DNA from 4 places in the Alcanivorax sp. HI0083 genome. Region 4 is predicted to be linked to each of the others. Evidence: predicted binding sites of a transcription regulator. Region 4 holds the regulator's gene; each other region holds the start of a gene.
What was found. Region 4 encodes sigma-54, which starts transcription at its own class of promoters, with help from an activator protein. Its sites were predicted from a motif close to TGGCACNNNNNTTGCTNT; they were not measured.
Positions count from the first base shown of each region.

Region 1: glnK (P-II family nitrogen regulator) is a predicted target of sigma-54. The motif match lies at 1,488-1,505, and genes of this name have one in related genera.
Region 2: A3754_RS12505 (ANTAR domain-containing response regulator) is a predicted target of sigma-54. The motif match lies at 3,316-3,333, and genes of this name have one in related genera.
Region 3: A3754_RS08225 (TorF family putative porin) is a predicted target of sigma-54. The motif match lies at 2,550-2,567, and genes of this name have one in related genera.

Region 1 covers NZ_LWFX01001383.1:45-3,602, forward strand. Annotated here, with positions in the region: partial or broken gene A3754_RS20890 (YifB family Mg chelatase-like AAA ATPase) at 1-816, opposite strand, end outside; gene A3754_RS20895 (accessory factor UbiK family protein) at 1,047-1,295, opposite strand; gene glnK (P-II family nitrogen regulator) at 1,607-1,945, shown strand; gene A3754_RS20905 (ammonium transporter) at 2,019-3,266, shown strand; partial or broken gene A3754_RS20910 (hypothetical protein) at 3,414-3,558, shown strand, end outside.
Region 2 covers NZ_LWFX01001013.1:76-4,640, reverse strand. Annotated here, with positions in the region: gene A3754_RS12515 (YbfB/YjiJ family MFS transporter) at 391-1,545, opposite strand; gene A3754_RS12510 (alginate export family protein) at 2,032-3,210, shown strand; gene A3754_RS12505 (ANTAR domain-containing response regulator) at 3,391-3,978, shown strand; gene A3754_RS26650 (hypothetical protein) at 4,031-4,183, shown strand; partial or broken gene A3754_RS12500 (ABC transporter substrate-binding protein) at 4,180-4,565, shown strand, end outside.
Region 3 covers NZ_LWFX01000856.1:6,383-11,187, reverse strand. Annotated here, with positions in the region: gene A3754_RS08240 (YiiX/YebB-like N1pC/P60 family cysteine hydrolase) at 1-512, opposite strand, end outside; gene A3754_RS08235 (M14 family zinc carboxypeptidase) at 739-1,782, shown strand; gene A3754_RS08230 (hypothetical protein) at 1,960-2,424, shown strand; gene A3754_RS08225 (TorF family putative porin) at 2,642-3,346, shown strand; gene A3754_RS08220 (endonuclease/exonuclease/phosphatase family protein) at 3,504-4,442, opposite strand; gene A3754_RS08215 (hypothetical protein) at 4,690-4,805, opposite strand, start outside.
Region 4 covers NZ_LWFX01001463.1:6,561-11,365, forward strand. Annotated here, with positions in the region: gene A3754_RS22195 (HPr family phosphocarrier protein) at 52-321, opposite strand; gene rapZ (RNase adapter RapZ) at 385-1,245, opposite strand; gene ptsN (PTS IIA-like nitrogen regulatory protein PtsN) at 1,352-1,825, opposite strand; gene hpf (ribosome hibernation-promoting factor, HPF/YfiA family) at 1,841-2,140, opposite strand; gene A3754_RS22215 (RNA polymerase factor sigma-54) at 2,180-3,643, opposite strand; gene lptB (LPS export ABC transporter ATP-binding protein) at 3,878-4,603, opposite strand; partial or broken gene lptA (lipopolysaccharide transport periplasmic protein LptA) at 4,600-4,805, opposite strand, start outside.

The DNA.
Region 1 (3,558 bases), on a different contig from region 4:
GGAAGTATGGTGCGGTGCCCGGTAAGGGCGTTGATAAAAAAGCCGGCTGTTGCGGGGCTGTTTGAGTGAATGAATGGCTGCCACTTCCAGAGCTTGAGCCGTGCGCATGGGCGGCATCAATCCGGGCAACCGCGAGGCGAGCATGCTCTTCCCTGCACCTGGAGGCCCACATAAAAGCAGGGAATGGCCTCCTGCCGCGGCAATCTCCAGCACCCGCTTGGCGGTTTGCTGGCCCCGGATTTCCGACAGGCAGCCGCCCTGAAAAGGCTGCTTGGAGGGTGGTTGGCACTGGTGGCGTTCCAGGGGTTGCTGGCCGGTGAGATGGGCGGCAACCCGAGCCAGCTGGTTGGCGGCCAGGGTTGGGGTGCCGGGCAGGCCGGCTTCTTCGGCGTTATCGGCGGCGACGATGAGGGTGCGATCTTCCGCCAGACAGGCAAGAGAAGAGGGCAGCATGCCGGAAACGGGATTGAGTCGGCCGTTCAGCGACAGCTCGCCAATAAACTCGTAGTGGTCGGTGGTGATGTTACCCAGTTGCCCGCTGGCGATCAGGATGCCCAGCGCAATGGCCAGATCAAAACGCCCGCCGTCTTTTGGAAGATCCGCCGGGGCCAGGCTTACGGTGATGCGCCGCTGGGGAAAGTCGAAGCCGCTGTTGACCAGTGCGGAGCGGACCCGATCGCGGCTCTCGCGCACGGCGGTATCTCCCAAGCCGACGATGGTGAATGCCGGCAGGCCCGGTGCCAGATGGGTTTCTACCCGCACGGTGCGGGCTTCAATGCCTACCGGTGCCCGACTGTATAGCAGCGCATGCGTCACGATTCCTCACAAATTCAATGGTTTGTGAGGCAGTGTACGAGGGAAGGGCTTGCCTGCCTGTGCGAGGTTGGTGGCGGCAGACGTAGGAAATCGGATTGTCTGTAGGGGCGAGGGGCGTTACGACGATCAGGCTTGGTTAGTGACGAGTGACGAGAAGCGAAAACCTGGGGTGGGTTTGTTTTTCGTCACTCGCTTTTTGGCTGTGAGGGTTCGGTAGGCGCAAACGCTGATCAAGCGTCTGCTGACTTCTCCAGCTCGGCCACCTGTTTTTCCAGTGCTTCCAGCTTTTCACGGGTACGGAGTAGTACTTGTTGCTGGATATCGAACTCTTCCCGGGTGATCAGATCCAGGCGGCTGACGGTTTCCGCCAGTACGCTGCGCACGTTTCGCTCTACTTCGCTGCGCAGGCCGCCCAGGTCGGTGGGCAGGCGGCGGCTGATGTCGGCCATGAGGCGGTCGATAAAGGGCTGATCGGGCATGACAACGGCGTCCTTGTAATGATACGCGGATGGTAGCACGGTGTGCGGGGGCGAGGCACCGGCTGGCGCGGGCAGACATTCTGCACCAACTTGGATCCCGCCCCATTGTGGTGCGCTATAATGGCGCGCCGGGCCTGGATGATGAATCCAGACCGTGATGTAAATCCCTGAAAATGCATGATTTTCTAAAACTGGCATGGGTCGTGCACTAATTGGGTCAGAGCGTTCGCGCAAGCTGTGGATCGGGAACCATAACGGGGCTCGAAGAGAAACGGACGTCACCGGACGCGGTGAAAGCTGAGGAGAAAGAAATGAAACTGGTTACTGCCGTAATTAAGCCGTTCAAATTGGATGACGTGCGTGAAGCACTCTCCGAGATTGGCGTGCAGGGCATCACTGTTACCGAAGTGAAAGGCTTTGGACGCCAGAAAGGTCACACCGAGCTGTACCGGGGTGCCGAGTACGTGGTGGATTTCCTGCCCAAGGTAAAAATCGAAGTGGCCATCGCCGAGTCCAGCCTGGACCAAGTGATTGAAGCCATCGCGAAAGCCGCGAATACCGGCAAAATTGGTGACGGCAAGATCTTCGTTACCTCCCTTGAGCAAGCGATTCGTATCCGTACCGGTGAAACCGGCGAGGACGCGATTTAAGTTTTACCGTGTTTTGAATTGACCCATGCCAGGGCTTTAGGAAAACACGCTTCCATTTTCGGAGGGTTGCATTGTGGAAAACCAAATTTTTGAATTGAAATACGCGCTGGATACGTTTTATTTCCTGATCTGTGGCGCGTTGGTCATGTGGATGGCGGCAGGCTTTGCCATGCTGGAAGCTGGCCTGGTGCGTGCCAAGAACACCACCGAAATTCTCACCAAGAACGTGGCCTTGTTTGCCATTGCCAGCACCATGTACATGGTTTGCGGTTACGCGATCATGTATGACGGCGCCATCTTCCTGTCCGGGATTGTGGGTGACGGGGTTGCCGGTGCAGAAGAAGCGGCAACCTATGCGCCTTCTGCGGACTTCTTCTTCCAGGTTGTGTTTGTGGCAACCGCCATGTCCATCGTATCCGGTGCAGTGGCTGAGCGGATGAAGTTGTGGGCATTCCTGGTCTTTGCAGTGGTTATGACCGGCGTTATCTACCCGCTGGAAGGGTCCTGGACCTGGGGCGGCGCTGATGTGTTCGGCCTGTATAACCTGGGCGATCTGGGCTTCTCTGACTTTGCGGGTTCCGGCATCGTTCACATGGCGGGTGCTGCTGCTGCCCTGGCCGGTGTTCTGCTGCTGGGTGCACGTAAAGGCAAGTACGGCCCGAACGGTGAAGTACACGCTATTCCGGGTTCCAACCTGCCGCTGGCCGCACTGGGTACCTTCATCCTGTGGTTGGGCTGGTTCGGCTTTAACGGTGGCTCTGTGCTGGCAACCTCCAGTGTCGGTGACTCCAACGCGGTTGCGGTTGTGTTCATGAACACTAACGCTGCTGCTGCCGGTGGTGCCATTGCTGCGCTGATCGTTGGCCGCATCCTGTTTGGCAAAGCCGACCTGACCATGCTGCTTAACGGCGCCCTGGCTGGCCTGGTAGCGATCACCGCTGAGCCTTCTACGCCGACTGCCCTGCAGGCGACCCTGTTCGGTGCTCTGGGTGGTGTGCTGGTGGTATTCAGCATCCTGACTCTGGACAAGCTGAAGATCGATGATCCGGTAGGTGCGATCTCCGTACACGGTGTGGTTGGCTTCCTGGGCCTGATGCTGGTGCCGATCACCAACCCGCTGACCGATGACGGTGGCGCCAGCTTCTCTGGCCAGCTGATTGGTGCGCTGACTATCTTCATCTGGGTATTCGTAGCCAGCCTGGTAGTGTGGGGCATCCTGAAAGCGGTCATGGGCATCCGTGTCAGCGAAGAAGAAGAGTACGAAGGCATGGATATCGCAGACTGCGGTATGGAAGCCTACCCTGAGTTTGTGAAGGGGTAATAAGAGACGCAACAAGCAACACGCGTCACGCAACACGAAAAGCCCCGGCCAGTTGGCCGGGGCTTTTTTTGTGCGCAGGTTCCCGACCGGGACGAGCCAGTTCCGTAAGATGCCGCCCAACTAATAAAAACTTCGTAGGTGGTCGGGATGCGTAACGTGGTCGGGGTTCTGTTGCTGTTGGCGCTTTTAAGCGGTTGCGGGGGTGGCGGCGGTTCTGATGGCGGCGGCGGTGAGTCTGCTGCGAGCCCATTGGACAAAGCGCTCAGTAGCGGCAACAGCGCAGGCCTGGATG
Region 2 (4,565 bases), on a different contig from region 4:
CATAAAAGAATTATGTCGAAGAAAGATATGTCGAACCGTTCGATTGAATACGCTGTTAAATGGCTCTGCTTTATTTATGGCGGAGCGAGATTCTGAGTCGGTACCACCATCAAAATTTACGGTGCCGTTAGAAAATAAGAGGGTGTGGTTCGGCTTTCCCGTTTGTTGTGGGCGGCCACATTCCAGGTTGGGGGTGTCTTCAAGGCTTGAGTCCTTGCGGGTGCCATAAATGTAGTCTGGTTCGCAGGCTCACATCGTGGTCTTTGGTTAGGCTGGTGTGTCGCCAATTAACCAGGCAAGGCAGCAGACGCAAAAAGCCGCGCTGCTGCTCGCGGCGTTATGTTTTGTAGTTCCCCCCTTTTAGCGGACACCTTCTTCTTGATCAAAACCCTAAAACCGCACCTTCCCCAACGGCACCAACAACACCGCCGCCCCAATCAATGCCGCCGCTGCCCCCAGCAATCCGGGCGCAAAACTCCCGCTACTTTCCAGCAACCGTGCCGTCACCACCGGCCCCAGTATCTGCCCGACACCATAACAGGCGGTTAACGCGCCCAGGGCGGCACTGGCGGCGTGGGGGGCGAGTTGGCGGCCGCAGTACATGCTCAGTGCGACCACGGCGGTGAAGGTGGCGCCCACCAGCAGGCCGCTGACGACCAGCCCGGTGAGGCCGGGTAGCCAGGCGGGGGCGCTGACGCCTATTGCTTGCACCACCAGGGCTGTCATCAGGGCGTTGCGTTCGCCGACATGGCTGGCGAGCTTGCCCCACAGCAGGTTGGCGGGCACGGCGGCCAGGCCCACGGCCAGCCAGGTGTAGAAGGCGGCGCTGTCCAGGCCCGGCAGTTGCGCTTTGGCGATCACCGGCAGGTAGGTGGTGCTGGTGATATAGCCGAAGCCGGCCAGGGTGTAGCTGGCGATCAGAAAACCCAGGGCCGAGCGGTTCACCGGCGCCCGTTCGTGCTGGGTGTGTTTGGCGTGGGGCAGGGCGGGTATGCGGCGCAGCAGTGGCAGAATGATCAGCGCCAGTGCACCACAGGCCAGCCACATGGTGGCATAGCTGCCGTGCAGGGTTTCAATAAAGGCCACGGTGAGGGCGGCGATGCTGATGCCCAGGCCAATGCCGGCATAGTGGATATTGCCCAGCCGGGCACGCAGATGGTTGGGCATGGCGCCCAGTACCAGCGCGGAGCCGTTGACCATAATGATGGCGCTGGCCACACCGGCGAGGAACCGGTTGATGGCCCAGGGCGTGAAGGTCTCGCTTAACCCCATCAGGCCGCTGCTGATAACACTCACCCATAAGGCCAACCAGAAAGCCGTGCGTGCCCGGTGGGCGGGAACCAGCATGGCGAGCATTGCGCCGGCCAGGTAGCCCCCATAATTGATCGCTGCCAGGTAGCCGCCGCTAATGGCAGTGAGGCTGGTCTCGGCAATCATGTCGGGCAAGGCTGGGGTAAACAGAAAGCGGCCAATGCCCAAGGCAATAACCAGGCTGAATGCGCCAGCGATGGCGATGCGCAGAGAATCTGAATCAGAGTGGGTCACAGTGACTCCAGTGGGGCGCCAAGGGGCAGAATCAATAAAAGAACGCAAGCCTAACAGGCTGGCCGCGTTGCGGCTGTAGTCTTCGAATGATGTTCACTATTCGCGGGAATGATAATTCCCCATTGGTCGTAGACAGTGCGCGCTATCCCGGTGCCACTGGACCATCTGAGGGCACCTGCAGGTAGTTGCCTTGGCCTGTTTTATTCCCCGGCGGGCTGTTTCCTTCGCATTTCAGGAATTGGCATGGCGCTTGCCTAACGTAAGCACATTAGCAGGATGATTCGTCACGCTATCCTGCTAGCGATCAATGGTGATCGCGAAAGAATCTGAGCAAAGACGCTCATGGAATGTCGTCAACGGCGGCGTTGTTCCATGGGCGTTTTTTTATGCCTGGGATAAAGGGGGCAGGCGTGAGCACACCGCCTTCAAAGATAGGCGTTTTCCGAAACGAGAGCGATAAAACACACTAAGGTGAGGAAGAAAACCATGAAACATTCTGCCATTGCCGCCGGCGTCATTCTCTCCACGCTGGGCTTTACGGGGACCGCCAGCGCGGAAGACGATGCATTCATTACCGCACTGAAAGACGGCACACCGCTGCTGAACATGCGCCTGCGTTATGAAGAAGTGAACAGTGATGCCTTCACTGAAGACGGCCAGGCGCTGACCCTGCGTACCCGCCTGGGTTACCAGAGTGGCAAGCTCCACGGTTTTGATGTGATGGGGGAGTTTGAAGATACCCGCATCGTGGGCCAGGTGGACAACTATGCGCCGCAGCAGGCCGGTTATCCGGTCATCGCTGACCCGGAAGTGACCGAACTCAACCGTGCTGCGATTCGCTATACCGGTAGCAACGCCCTGGAAGGCCTGGTGGCGACTTACGGTCGCCAGCGGATCATTTACGACAATGCCCGTTTTGTGGGGAACGTGGGCTGGCGCCAGGATGAACAGACCTTTGATGGTGCGCGGATCGATTACGGCATCAGTGATTTCAGTGTCTCTGCGGCCCATCTGACCCAGGTGAACGGCATTACGCCGGGTTTTGATGCCAATGTGACCAACAATCTTTTCAATGCCAGCTGGGCGGGCATGCCGGGTGGCTCGCTAACCGCGTACGCCTACCTACTGGAAACCGATAACGTGACCGACTCGCAGAACGACACCTACGGTGTGCGTTACGCCGGTGCTTTCGATCTGGATGCGGTAAAGCTCTTGCTCACGCTGGAAGGGGCCCAACAGGAGGTGGAAGCCGGTGACACCGACTATTACTTTGCCGAGCTGGGCGCAGAGGTGGCCGGAGTAACGGTAAAAGTGGCACAGGAAGTGCTTGGTTCAGATGACGGCCTGGTGGCTTTCCAGACGCCGTTGGCGACCAAGCATGCCTTCAACGGGTGGGCGGACCAGTTCCTGGCTACACCGGCTGATGGCCTGGAAGACACCTTCGTAACCGTGGGCGGCAAACTGGCCGGGTTCAAACTGGCGGCGGTCTACCACGACTTTCAGTCCAACGAAGGCAGCACTGACTACGGCTCGGAAACCGACCTGCTGGTGGCCCGCCCCATCGGTAAGCACTACGTGGTTGGTCTGAAGTATGCGGCGTACAACGCCAATGACTTCAAGGATGACACCAGCAAGTACTGGGCCTGGGGCGAGATTAAATTCTGATCACATTTTGGTGCCGAAAAGTGCGTCGCCTTGGTGCACTTTTTCGGTGCTGGATCAGAGGGAAACTAAATACATTGAAAATCATCAGGTTAGGGATGTGATGACTGGCACAACCGTTGCAAAACAACCCGTAACGACAACGATTCCGGACGCGCCTGACATGATAGTTCTGAAAATAAGATGGCTCTGAAAATCATGCTGGTGGATGACCAGCCACCCCGTGCTGCGATTCTCGAGCGGGCCCTCATTGATGAGGGCCACGAGATCCTGTGCCGCCTGACCAGCGCCGCCGGTTTGGCGGAGAAGGTGCGCAGCAGTAATCCGGATGTGGTGATTGTCGACATGGATGCGCCCGACCGGGACACCCTGGAAAGCATGGCTCTGGTTCAGCGGGATATCCCACGGCCCATGGTCATGTTCTGCAACCAGGACGATGAAGAGCTGGTGGTGGCGGCGCTGCGCGCGGGCGTCAGTGCCTATGTGGCTGGAGAAACCGACCTGACCCGGGTACGCGGTGTCATGCGCGTGGCGACGGCCCGTTTCCGGGAATACCAGGCGTTGCGTGAAGAGCTGGAAGAAACCCGTGAGGCCCTGGCTGAGCGGAAAATCATTGAGCGTGCGAAAGGGTTGCTGATGCAGCGTCGCCGGCTCAATGAACAGGATGCTTACAGCACTCTGCGTCGCCAGGCCATGAACAGCGGGCAGCCGTTGATTCAGGTGGCCCGGTCGGTGCTGGATTATGCCGAAATGCTCAAGGCGCAAGGGTGAAGAACGCCAGACGCTGGACGCCGGAAGCCTGACGCAAAAAACAGGAGACAAGATGCGACGAGTAATGCCATTGATGAAGGCGCGCAGCCTGATCGAGACACCGGAAAAAACGATGAGCCGTGCACCTGCCGTAGACGGCGTCAGGCCGGTTCGTCGTCAGGCGTCCACTATCCGGCGTCCGGCATTCACGGAGCAAACCTCATGAAGGTGCGTATCGGCTATATGCCGCTAACAGACAGCTTGCCGCTGGCAGTGGCCCAGGAGGCAGGCTTCTTCGCCGCCGAAGGGCTGGATGTGGAGCTGCAGCCGGAGTGGAGTTGGGCCAGCCTGCGCGATCGGCTATTGGTGGGGCAGCTGGATGCGGCGCCGATGCTGGCGCCGATGCTGTTGTCCACGTCGCTGGGGCTGGGATGCATCAAGAAGCCCCTCGCCACGGCGTTTTCCATGGGCCTCAACGGTAATGGCGTGACCGTTTCGCCGATGCTGTTTCAGGGATTGTGTGCCTTGTCGGAAGGGCCGACCCCCAACGACATCGCCGCCGCCATGAACAAGCTGGTGGCCGCGCGTGCTTCCAGCGGAGAAGATCC
Region 3 (4,805 bases), on a different contig from region 4:
GGCCGTATATCCAGCGGTAGCCAGCCAAGGCGGCGATAGAGTTCAGCCACCAGCTCGGAACAAAACCAGCCTCTCTGGTCCGGCCGACGGGTAAACCCGGTGAGCACGTCCAGCGCATTACAAAGCACATAATTTTTGTAGGGCCGATGCAGAAGTCGACGCGCCATGCGCGCCACCATCCGGCGCTGACGCTCGGAGAGGTCCGGGCCGTGCCGGCGACGCACTGCTACGGCCCCCGGGTAATCCCGGATTTTTCTGTGCAATGGAACAAGCGCAACACCGGCAACCGGGTGCCCCAGGGTCACATCCGGAGACTCACTAAGCGTAGTGGACTCCAGCACCAGCGGTTCCGGCTGGCCGGGCAGGTGGAGCACCATGCCAATGTGACTCCAGGGGCTGCGGGTGAACACCCGGATTACATCACTGGTAAAACCCCGACCGGAGAACAGCAGCAGGTCACCGGTGCGCAAGGTATCAACAGAATCGTGAGGCTGAATGTCTGGCTTGGCCACAGTCGCCCTTCCGTTGTGATGACATCCGGACGAAGCATTCCGCCCGCCAGGTGATGAAACATCCTGTCCTTCACGCTAGAAACCCGCCATGACAGTCTGCTGACAGCACGATCACACTTTGGTGAAAGGAAAAAGAGAGCCCAGGCTTCCGTCTTGTGGCTTCTGTCGTCACATTTCTGTTACCCAGTGCCGTTAAGGTAAGCGTCACTGTGGATGAAAGTGACCTATGGAAGAAAAGCTCTACCTGCTGCAACGCCACCTGCCGGAACTGCTGGAACTGGATGCATTAATCCGTCACGGGGAACGGCATTTGCGTGTCAACACCGTGCATCAGGTACCCATGGGGGAATTGACCCTGCCCGTTCATGTCATCGAGCTGGGAAGCCGCTCCCCCAACGCACCGGTGGTGGGTTTCTTCGGCGGAGTCCACGGCGTGGAACGGATCGGCAGCCAGGTGCTGATGTCCTGGCTGCACAGCCTGATCCATCGACTGCAATGGGATGACCAGCTTCACCGGCGACTGGAAAAAGTCCGCCTGGTGTTCATGCCCATGATCAACCCTGGCGGAATCTGGCGCCGCACCCGCAGTAACCCCAATGGCGTGGACCTGATGCGCAACGCTCCGGTGGACGCCATGGGCAAAGTCCCTTTTCTGGTAGGCGGTCATCGCATCAGCAGGCATTTACCCTGGTATCGGGGAAAAAGCGGCGAGCCCATGGAGCCCGAGGCCCAGGCGGTGATCCGCACCGTGCGAGAGAAGCTGTTTTGCTCACCGTTCTCCATGAGCCTGGATTGCCACAGCGGCTTTGGCCGCCGTGACCGGGTCTGGTGCTGCTACGCTCGCAGCCACCGGCCCATTCCACATATCGCCGAGGTATACCGGCTCAAACAGGTCTTTGAGCAGACCTATCCGAATCACCATCCCTATCTGATCGAACCCCAGTCGATTAACTACACTACCCACGGGGATCTCTGGGATTACCTGTACGACGACGCCCAGGAACAACAGCCGGATCACACCTTTCTGCCCTTCACCCTGGAAATGGGATCCTGGCTCTGGGTGCGCAAGAACCCGCGCCAGATGCTGGATTTCTTCGGTTACTTCAACCCGATGATCAGCCACCGCCACCACCGGGTGCTGCGCCAACATTTGCCCTTCTTCGAGTTCCTCACCGCCATGGCCAGCAATGCCGGCAATTGGTTGCCCACCCCGAAGGAAAAGCAACGCCTCACCCGCCAAGCCATTGAGCACTGGTTTAGGGCCTCTTAACACTACCGAGATGACACCTGATGCTTTGCGTGCGTCGCGCTAGTTGGCCCCAGCCTTGCATTGACCCGGGCATGCCCGGTGCCCAAAATTGGATCACTTTGACTCAAGGCACCGCCGAATCACGCTCTGCTTGCTCTGCATTGCCTTATACTGAGCACAACCCAACAGGAATTTTCTATGAAATACCTCGTGACTGCCTGTGCATTCTTGCTGGCCGGCTGCCAACACCTGAACTATCAACCCCCCAGCGGTGACGATACCGCCACCGTCACCTTCACTGGCAACAGTATTTCTGCCCAGCCAATGGTGTGTGTCCCCGGAAAAGGCTTCAAATCCACAGAATATGCCCTGACAAGCAGTGGCAGCGAGGCGCTGGGCGATCTGCGCGAAGCCCTCAAGAAAAGCCCGCAAGTCACTACCACCGTCACCGCAGGGGAGCCCACCCGAATCGGCGTAGCCTTCAATCGCCCGGGCAATAACCATAGCCGCGATCGCTGTCAGGTTGCCCTGCTGTTCACGCCTACTGCCAACAGCAAATACAACGCCCATTTTGTTTACGAAAATGATCAGTGCGGGCTGTCGCTGCAAGACACGGCTGGCGGCTCAGCCGATGCGGTTCTGACCGATTGGGAATGCCCATAACTGCCGCACCAAAGCGGTGCCGAGCACCATTATCGTGCACCGCTTTCCTTTCTCCCCCTGCACGAACCTCCAAACACCCCACCTAAAACAAGCTAAATTATTGTTATAAAAAGAATAACAATAATTGGCACAGTCTCTGCAGTAACCCTGATGAGCCGAATTGGCGGTGCGTCACCTGCGCACACTGAACGAATTAGACTTGTTAAGAGGGTTGCACATGAAAAACGTATTTGGTCTGAAGAAAACCGTTCTGGCGGCATCAGTGATTGCTGCCAGCCTGGCCCCTGCCATTGCTGCGGCGGAAGTCAGCGGCACCCTGGGTGCATCCAGCCAGTACCTGTGGCGTGGTCAGCAGTTGACTGACGGCGCAGCGGTATACGGCAGTGTGGATTACGCCCACGCTTCCGGCCTGTACGCAGGCGCTTGGGCATCCTCTGAAACCGACGACACCGAGTATGACCTGTACGCGGGTTTTGGTGGCGAAGCCGGCGGCTTCAGCTATGACATCAGCTACATCGATTACAACTACACCTCCGGCGGCACCGGTGCCACTGATCCGGCTTCCAGTGCTGACTTCGAAGAAGTGCATGTGGGTGCAGGCTTTGCCGGCTTCAGCGCCGATGCCTTCATCGGGGTTGGCGAAGTAGGCCACGGCGACAACGCCGTAGACAACAAGGACAACTACTTCGCACTGGGCTACGGCTACGACAAATACGGTATTAGTGCAGGTTACTACGACTTCGATGGCGATCCGGAAGTCGATGGCACCCTGGCAGATTACACCCACGTGGATCTGAGCTACGCCGTCACCGACCAGTTCACCTTTACTGCGTCCAAAATCGTAGATCAGGAAGATGTTGCCGGCGAAGAGACCTGGGATGACGACGTCGTAATGAGCGTTTCCTACGAGTTCGCCCTGTAAGGCACAAGATCAAACACGCTCCTTCGGGCGACTGCGGTCGCCCACTGTTTACGCCGCAGGGCTCTCCCTGGTCCTCGCAAGCACGCAAGCAACCCTGCGGCGCTTTTTTCATTGACGCTACATGCCTCACGCTTCACGCAACACCCCTCACTTTTCTTTATCTCTTAATTGAAAAATACACCACCAGTGCATCATGGTCTGAAATTGGGGCCACCCCCTGGCTGCCATAGAGACTATCGTAACGACCCGCATTGCCACGACTCACCGCAACCTTGCTGACAGTGGTTTTCAATCCAGGTGACACCCAGATATGGTCCAGCGCTTGCGGCCGACAACGGTGGCGGAAACTGTAGCGCTCCTTTTCAGGCAAGAACGACCAAAGATTCAGCAAGCCCGATTGTTCAAACCGTTCATAGCTGTCAGAGAAACGACCTGCGTCCCGGGTCGTGTTGAAATCCCCCGCCACGATCAATGGCGAGGTCTGCATCGTTACCCAGTTGGCCAACAAGGCCGCCTGAGTCTGCCTTTTTTCATGAACCCAGGTTTTCTTCAAATTCCGCGCGCTGCGCCAATGCACCACCACGACCTTCGCAGCAAGCGGCGCTTCAAGAGTAACCACCAACGGGGGGCGTGAGTACAACGCATGACCATGGAATTGCTGGTCTGAAAAAAGAGCGCTCACCGACCCAATGTTAACCGGTGAGCGATACATTATTGCCACGTCCAAACCCGAAGGATCATTACCCTCACGCAGCGCTGAACGATACCGGTAACCACGCTGCGCCAACCGCTCCGCCAGCCGATCCAGCACTGCCTGGTTTTCCACTTCCTGGAGTGCCAGAACATGCGGCGCCTTCAGGTCTTCCACAATAAATTCCGCGACGGCATTCACCCGTGCCTTCAGCAACGCAGACGACACAGGGACATCCAGCTCGCTGTTCTTGTGGTCATCGCGCAGGCGCCACAGATTCAGGGTGGCCAGTGCCCATGTCTGGTCAGACGCTGCAGGCACACCACGGGCAGGCGCAAGCTGGGCACAATCGGCGGGCACCAACAGCGGAAAAATAGTGAGGACAATCAGAATGAGTAAACGCATGCAGGCAGTGTATGCGCGCCATCCTATGTGTAACAGAGGCGTACGAATAAACGCTTGTAGGTCGCATTAGCCCGAAGGGCGTAATCCGACATCATTTTTCTGCGGGAACGAAACGTAGCGGAACAACAGCCCCATCCCCACCAGACGCTACACTAACGTAAGGACAGGTACGCACCGGCACCGCAGAGCACCCACTCTAATCAACGGCCAAAAAAAACCCGCCGGAGAGGCGGGTTAAACAACACAGTCAGGGTCGATATACCACTTTTAATTGTGGCGTGACCTCTGTTTCGTCCACGTACCCGATGAAATTTCGATTACTGCCAATCAGCATTACCATCTCGCGATTGCTGGACACTTCCC
Region 4 (4,805 bases):
GGCCGGTGGGATGGCGGTAAAGAGTGGTAAATTCCCCGGTGATTCGCGGGTTTACTCGCCTTCGTCGAAACAGCGGGCGAACAGGTCTTCCAGTTCGTCCATGGCGTGTTGTTCGTCTTCCCCTTCCACCTGAAAAGTGACGCTACTGCCTTTCGCTGCGCCAAGCATGAGCAGGCCCATGATGCTTTTTGCGTCGATGGTCTGGCTCTTGTGCAGGACCAGAATGCGGCTGTCGTAGCGGGAGGCCACGCTGACCACTTTGGCGGCCGCGCGGGCATGCAGGCCGAGTTTGTTGATTACGTCGAGTTTTTTTTCAATCATCGGGCGTCTTGTGGTCAGAAGTGATCTGAAAGGGAAAATGCCGGGTGTCAGGCCATGGTTGCCTTATTGCTCTCGGGGGAGTTCCCGGTGGCGAACCTGAAGCGCAATGCCTTTGTCGCGCAGGGTCCATGCCAGCTGCTCGGTGATAAAGACTGAGCGATGGCGCCCGCCGGTGCAGCCGATGGCGACGGTCACGTAGCTGCGATCACTGTGGGCAAACGCCGGTAACCAGCGCACCACGAAATCGCCGATGTCCTTGAGCATGTCGTGACTGGCCTGATGCTGGCTGAGGAAATCGATGATGCAGTCATCCTTGCCGGTAAAGGGGCGCAGGTCTGCATGCCAGTGTGGGTTGGGCAATACCCGTACATCGAACACCAGGTCCGCGTCGGTGGGCAGGCCATTCTTGAAGCCAAAGGATTCCAGCTGCAGAGACAGGGCGGCTTCACGGTGGGCCACCCGCTCGCGCATCAGGTTGCGCAGGGTGTGGACGTCGTGGTTGCTACTGTCGATAACCAGGTCGGCGCGCTGGCGGATGTTGGCCAGCAGTTCCCGTTCATGGCCGATGGCGTCGGCCAGTGAGCGCTCGCCAGTGCCCAGCGGGTGGCGACGACGGGTTGCGCTGAAGCGGGTCTGCAGGGTGTGGTCATCCGCGTCCAGGTAGACGATTTCACTGTGTACCTGCTGTTCGTTCAGGGCTTCAAGGATGTTGTCGAAAGCCAGTAACTGGGCGGGGAGGTTGCGGGCATCAATGCCCACAGCGACCCGTTCAATCGGAGGCTCGCCCTCGCTGAGCTGTTTCGCCAGTGTCGGCAGCATGCCGGCGGGCAGGTTGTCGACACAATAAAATCCCTGGTCCTCCAGCGCTTGCAGTGCGGTGGTTTTCCCGGACCCGGAACGGCCACTAATAATCGTGAGTTTCATGGTTGCACCGCTGGCACGCCACACGCAGCGCGCTGGCACGCAAGATGGATAGACAAGGTGGCGTTTGGGGCGTGTTGCATGATGCGTGAAAGCCTGTTGCGTTCCTTCATGATGCCAGTCGCAACTCCGCTTCGGATTCTACGGCAGTCTGGTAGAGGTGCTGGTTGTCTGTGCTGTGGCGCAGTTCGGCGCGGTAGCTGTCGTCGTTGAACAGGGATGCCAGGTGGCTAAGTGTCTTGAGGTGCTGTTCCGGGTTGTCCTGGGGGACCAGCAACACAAACACCAGGTCCACGGGGTGCCCGTCAACGGCGTCGAAATCGATGGGGCTTTCCAGTTTCAACAACAGGCCGACTGCTTGCTGGCAATGTCCGAGCCGGCAGTGGGGAATGGCAATGCCTTCGCCAATGCCTGTGGAGCCCAGTTTTTCCCGGGCGACCAAAGCATCGAAGACCTCCTGTTCATTGAGGCTGTCACAGCTGGCCGCGGCCAGCTGTGCAACCTGATCGAGCAGTTGTTTCTTGCTGCTGGCCTGCACGCCGTGATGGGTGCGGGCCAGAGTCAGTAGTTCGCGAACTCGCATAATTGTCGCTTTGGGTTAGTGACCGTGCTTGTGGCTGACGGCCTTTTCCTTGTGTTTGAGAATCTGGCGGTCCAGCTTGTCCGTCAGTTTGTCGATCGCTGCATACATGTCTCCGGCCTCAGCGGTGGCGAAGACATCGGCCCCGGAAATATGGATTGTGGATTCGGCTTTATGGGTTTTCGGTTCCGGAGAGAGAATAACCTGGACGCTGGTGATTTGATCGAAGTGGCGCTCCAGGCGGGAGAACTTATCACCCACATAGGCACGCAAGGCATCGGTAATATCCAGGTGATGACCGCTGATATTAATTTGCATGGCTGGCTCCTTTACCTGTTTGGGATCCGTCCTGGCGCCCTACACCAAACGCTTGCGGGCGCTGGAAGACGGTATTCGCATCGCCTCTCTGTATTTGGCGACGGTCCGGCGCGCTACATTGATTCCCTGCTCATTCAGCAAGCTGGCCAGCTTGTTATCGCTGAGCGGCTTGCGGGGATTCTCGGCAGCGACCAGCTTCTTAATAATGGCACGAATAGCGGTGGAGGAACACTCACCGCCGCCGTCTGTTCCCACGTGACTGGAAAAGAAATATTTCAGCTCAAAGACACCGCGGGGTGTCATCATGTATTTCTGGTTGGTGACCCGACTGATGGTCGATTCATGCATCTCAACGGCGTCGGCAATATCCGCCAGAACCAGGGGCTTCATGGCTTCATCGCCATAATCGAAGAACCCTTGTTGCACATCGACGATGCGGGTGGCCACCTTGAGCAAGGTGTCATGGCGGCTCTGCAGGCTCTTGATGAACCATTTGGCTTCCTGAACACAATTGCGCAGATATTGCCCGTCTTCACCGCTGGTGGTGCGGGCGATATTGGCGTATTGCTGCTGCAGATTGACCCGGGGAAGGACGTCGTCGTTGAGGCTGACCTGCCAGCGGCCCTGGTGCTGACGGACGATCACGTCGGGAACGGCGTAATCTACCTGGGGTTCGCCGATCTGCTCGCCGGGGGCCGGGTCCAGGGTGCGTAGCAGGGACAGGGCCTCCAGCAGGACGTCCTCGCTGATCTGCAGGGTGCGACGCAGGGCGGCGTAGTCGTGTTTTTCCAGCAGATCCAGGTGGGCCAGCAGGGCACAGGCTTCGTCGCGCAGGGCGGTATCGGCGGGCAGTTGGCGCAGTTGCACGCCCAGGCAGTCCGCCAGATCGATGCTGGCCACGCCGACGGGGTCGAACTGCTGCAGACGGTGCTGCACGGCAAGTACTTCGTCGCGCTCCAGTTCATCGCCTTCGGTGAGCAGGTCTGGCTGGGCGTTCACCATGTCGACAATATCGTCCAGCGGTACGGTGATGTAACCGCGGTCGTCCAGGGATTCAATGATTGTCATGGCGATAATGCGGTCCACATCGCTCATGGGAGTCAGGTTCAACTGCCAGAGCAGGTGGTCCTGGAGGTTGCCGGAGACGGCGTGGCGTTGTTGCCATTCGTCTGCGTCGTCGGGGAGGGAGGCGGTGGCGCTGCTGGTCTGGCCGGAATAGACATCATCCCACTCGGTTTCCACGCCAGGCTCGTCCTGCACCAGCTCTTCCAGGGCGTCGTCACGCTCGGTGTCCAGCCCCTCGTCCTGACGTTCTTCGTCATGTTCGGGCAGGCTGTCGTCCCCGAAATCGTCGGCCAGCTCCAGCAGCGGGTTGCTTTCCACGGCTTGCTGGATCTCCTGGCGCAGGTCCAGCGTGGACAGCTGCAAGAGGCGTATGGCTTGCTGCAGCTGCGGCGTCATGGTGAGCTGCTGGCCAATTTGTAGTTGTAGTGTGGGCTTCATACTGCTCGGTATTCTGCGGATCCCCAAAACCTGAGAATACCAAGCCAGTTACCTAACAAGCAATATTTGTGCCAGAATATTTTGTGTGGTAGGGACGTCAGTTGATAAGTGATAGTGGACAGTTGACGGCTACGCGGAAAAGTATTGTCTTGATCTGAAAGCGCAAGAGGCCGCGTCCATAGTTGGGCGCGGCCTCCACGGTTTTGAGTGGTCGCGACAGCTGTGCACTGTCAACTACAATCTGAAGTCGGCGCCCAGGTACACATCCCGCACCTGCTGGTTGGCAAGGATGATGTCGGCATCGCCGGAGGCAATGATATGGCCGGCGCTGACGATATAGGCGGTATCGCAGATATCCAGCGTTTCACGGACGTTGTGGTCGGTGATCAACACGCCGATGCCGCGGTCTTTCAGGTGGCGGATAATGCCCTTGATATCGTTCACCGAGATCGGGTCAACCCCGGCAAAGGGTTCGTCCAGCAGGATGAAATCCGGGTCGGTGGCCAGGCCGCGGGCAATCTCCGCCCGGCGGCGCTCACCGCCGGACAGGCTCATGCCCAGCGAATCGCGAATGTGCCCGATGTGGAATTCCTTGAGCAGGCTTTCCATGCGTTCGTGGCGCTCTGCCTTGCTCAGTTCCTTGCGGGTTTCCAGAATCGCCATGATGTTCTCTTCCACCGTCAGGCGACGGAAGATGCTGGCTTCCTGGGGCAGGTAGCCAATGCCGCGCTGGGCGCGACCGTGCATGGGCAGGTGGGTGATGTCGCCGTCATTGATTTCGATGCGGCCGGCATCCGCTTCCACCAGGCCAACGATCATGTAGAAGCAGGTGGTCTTGCCGGCGCCGTTGGGGCCCAGCAGGCCAACGATCTGACCGGCTTCCACGTCCAGGGAAACGTCCTCGATGACCCGGCGGCCCTTGTAGCTTTTTGCCAGGTGGTGGGCGCGTAAGTGGCTCATGGTGTGCTGGGCTCCGCATCAGGTGAGGCGGTGTTGCTGTCCTCACTGGGGGTGTCTTTTTCGTTGCTGGAATCGCCACCGGTGGTGTCGGCGTCACCGCTGGTTTCGCGGGTTTGATTCTCGGCGGGGATCACCAGGCGAACCCGCTGGTCGCCTTCACTGCTGGCATCCACGCGCTTGGAATCGAGGCTGTATTCCACCT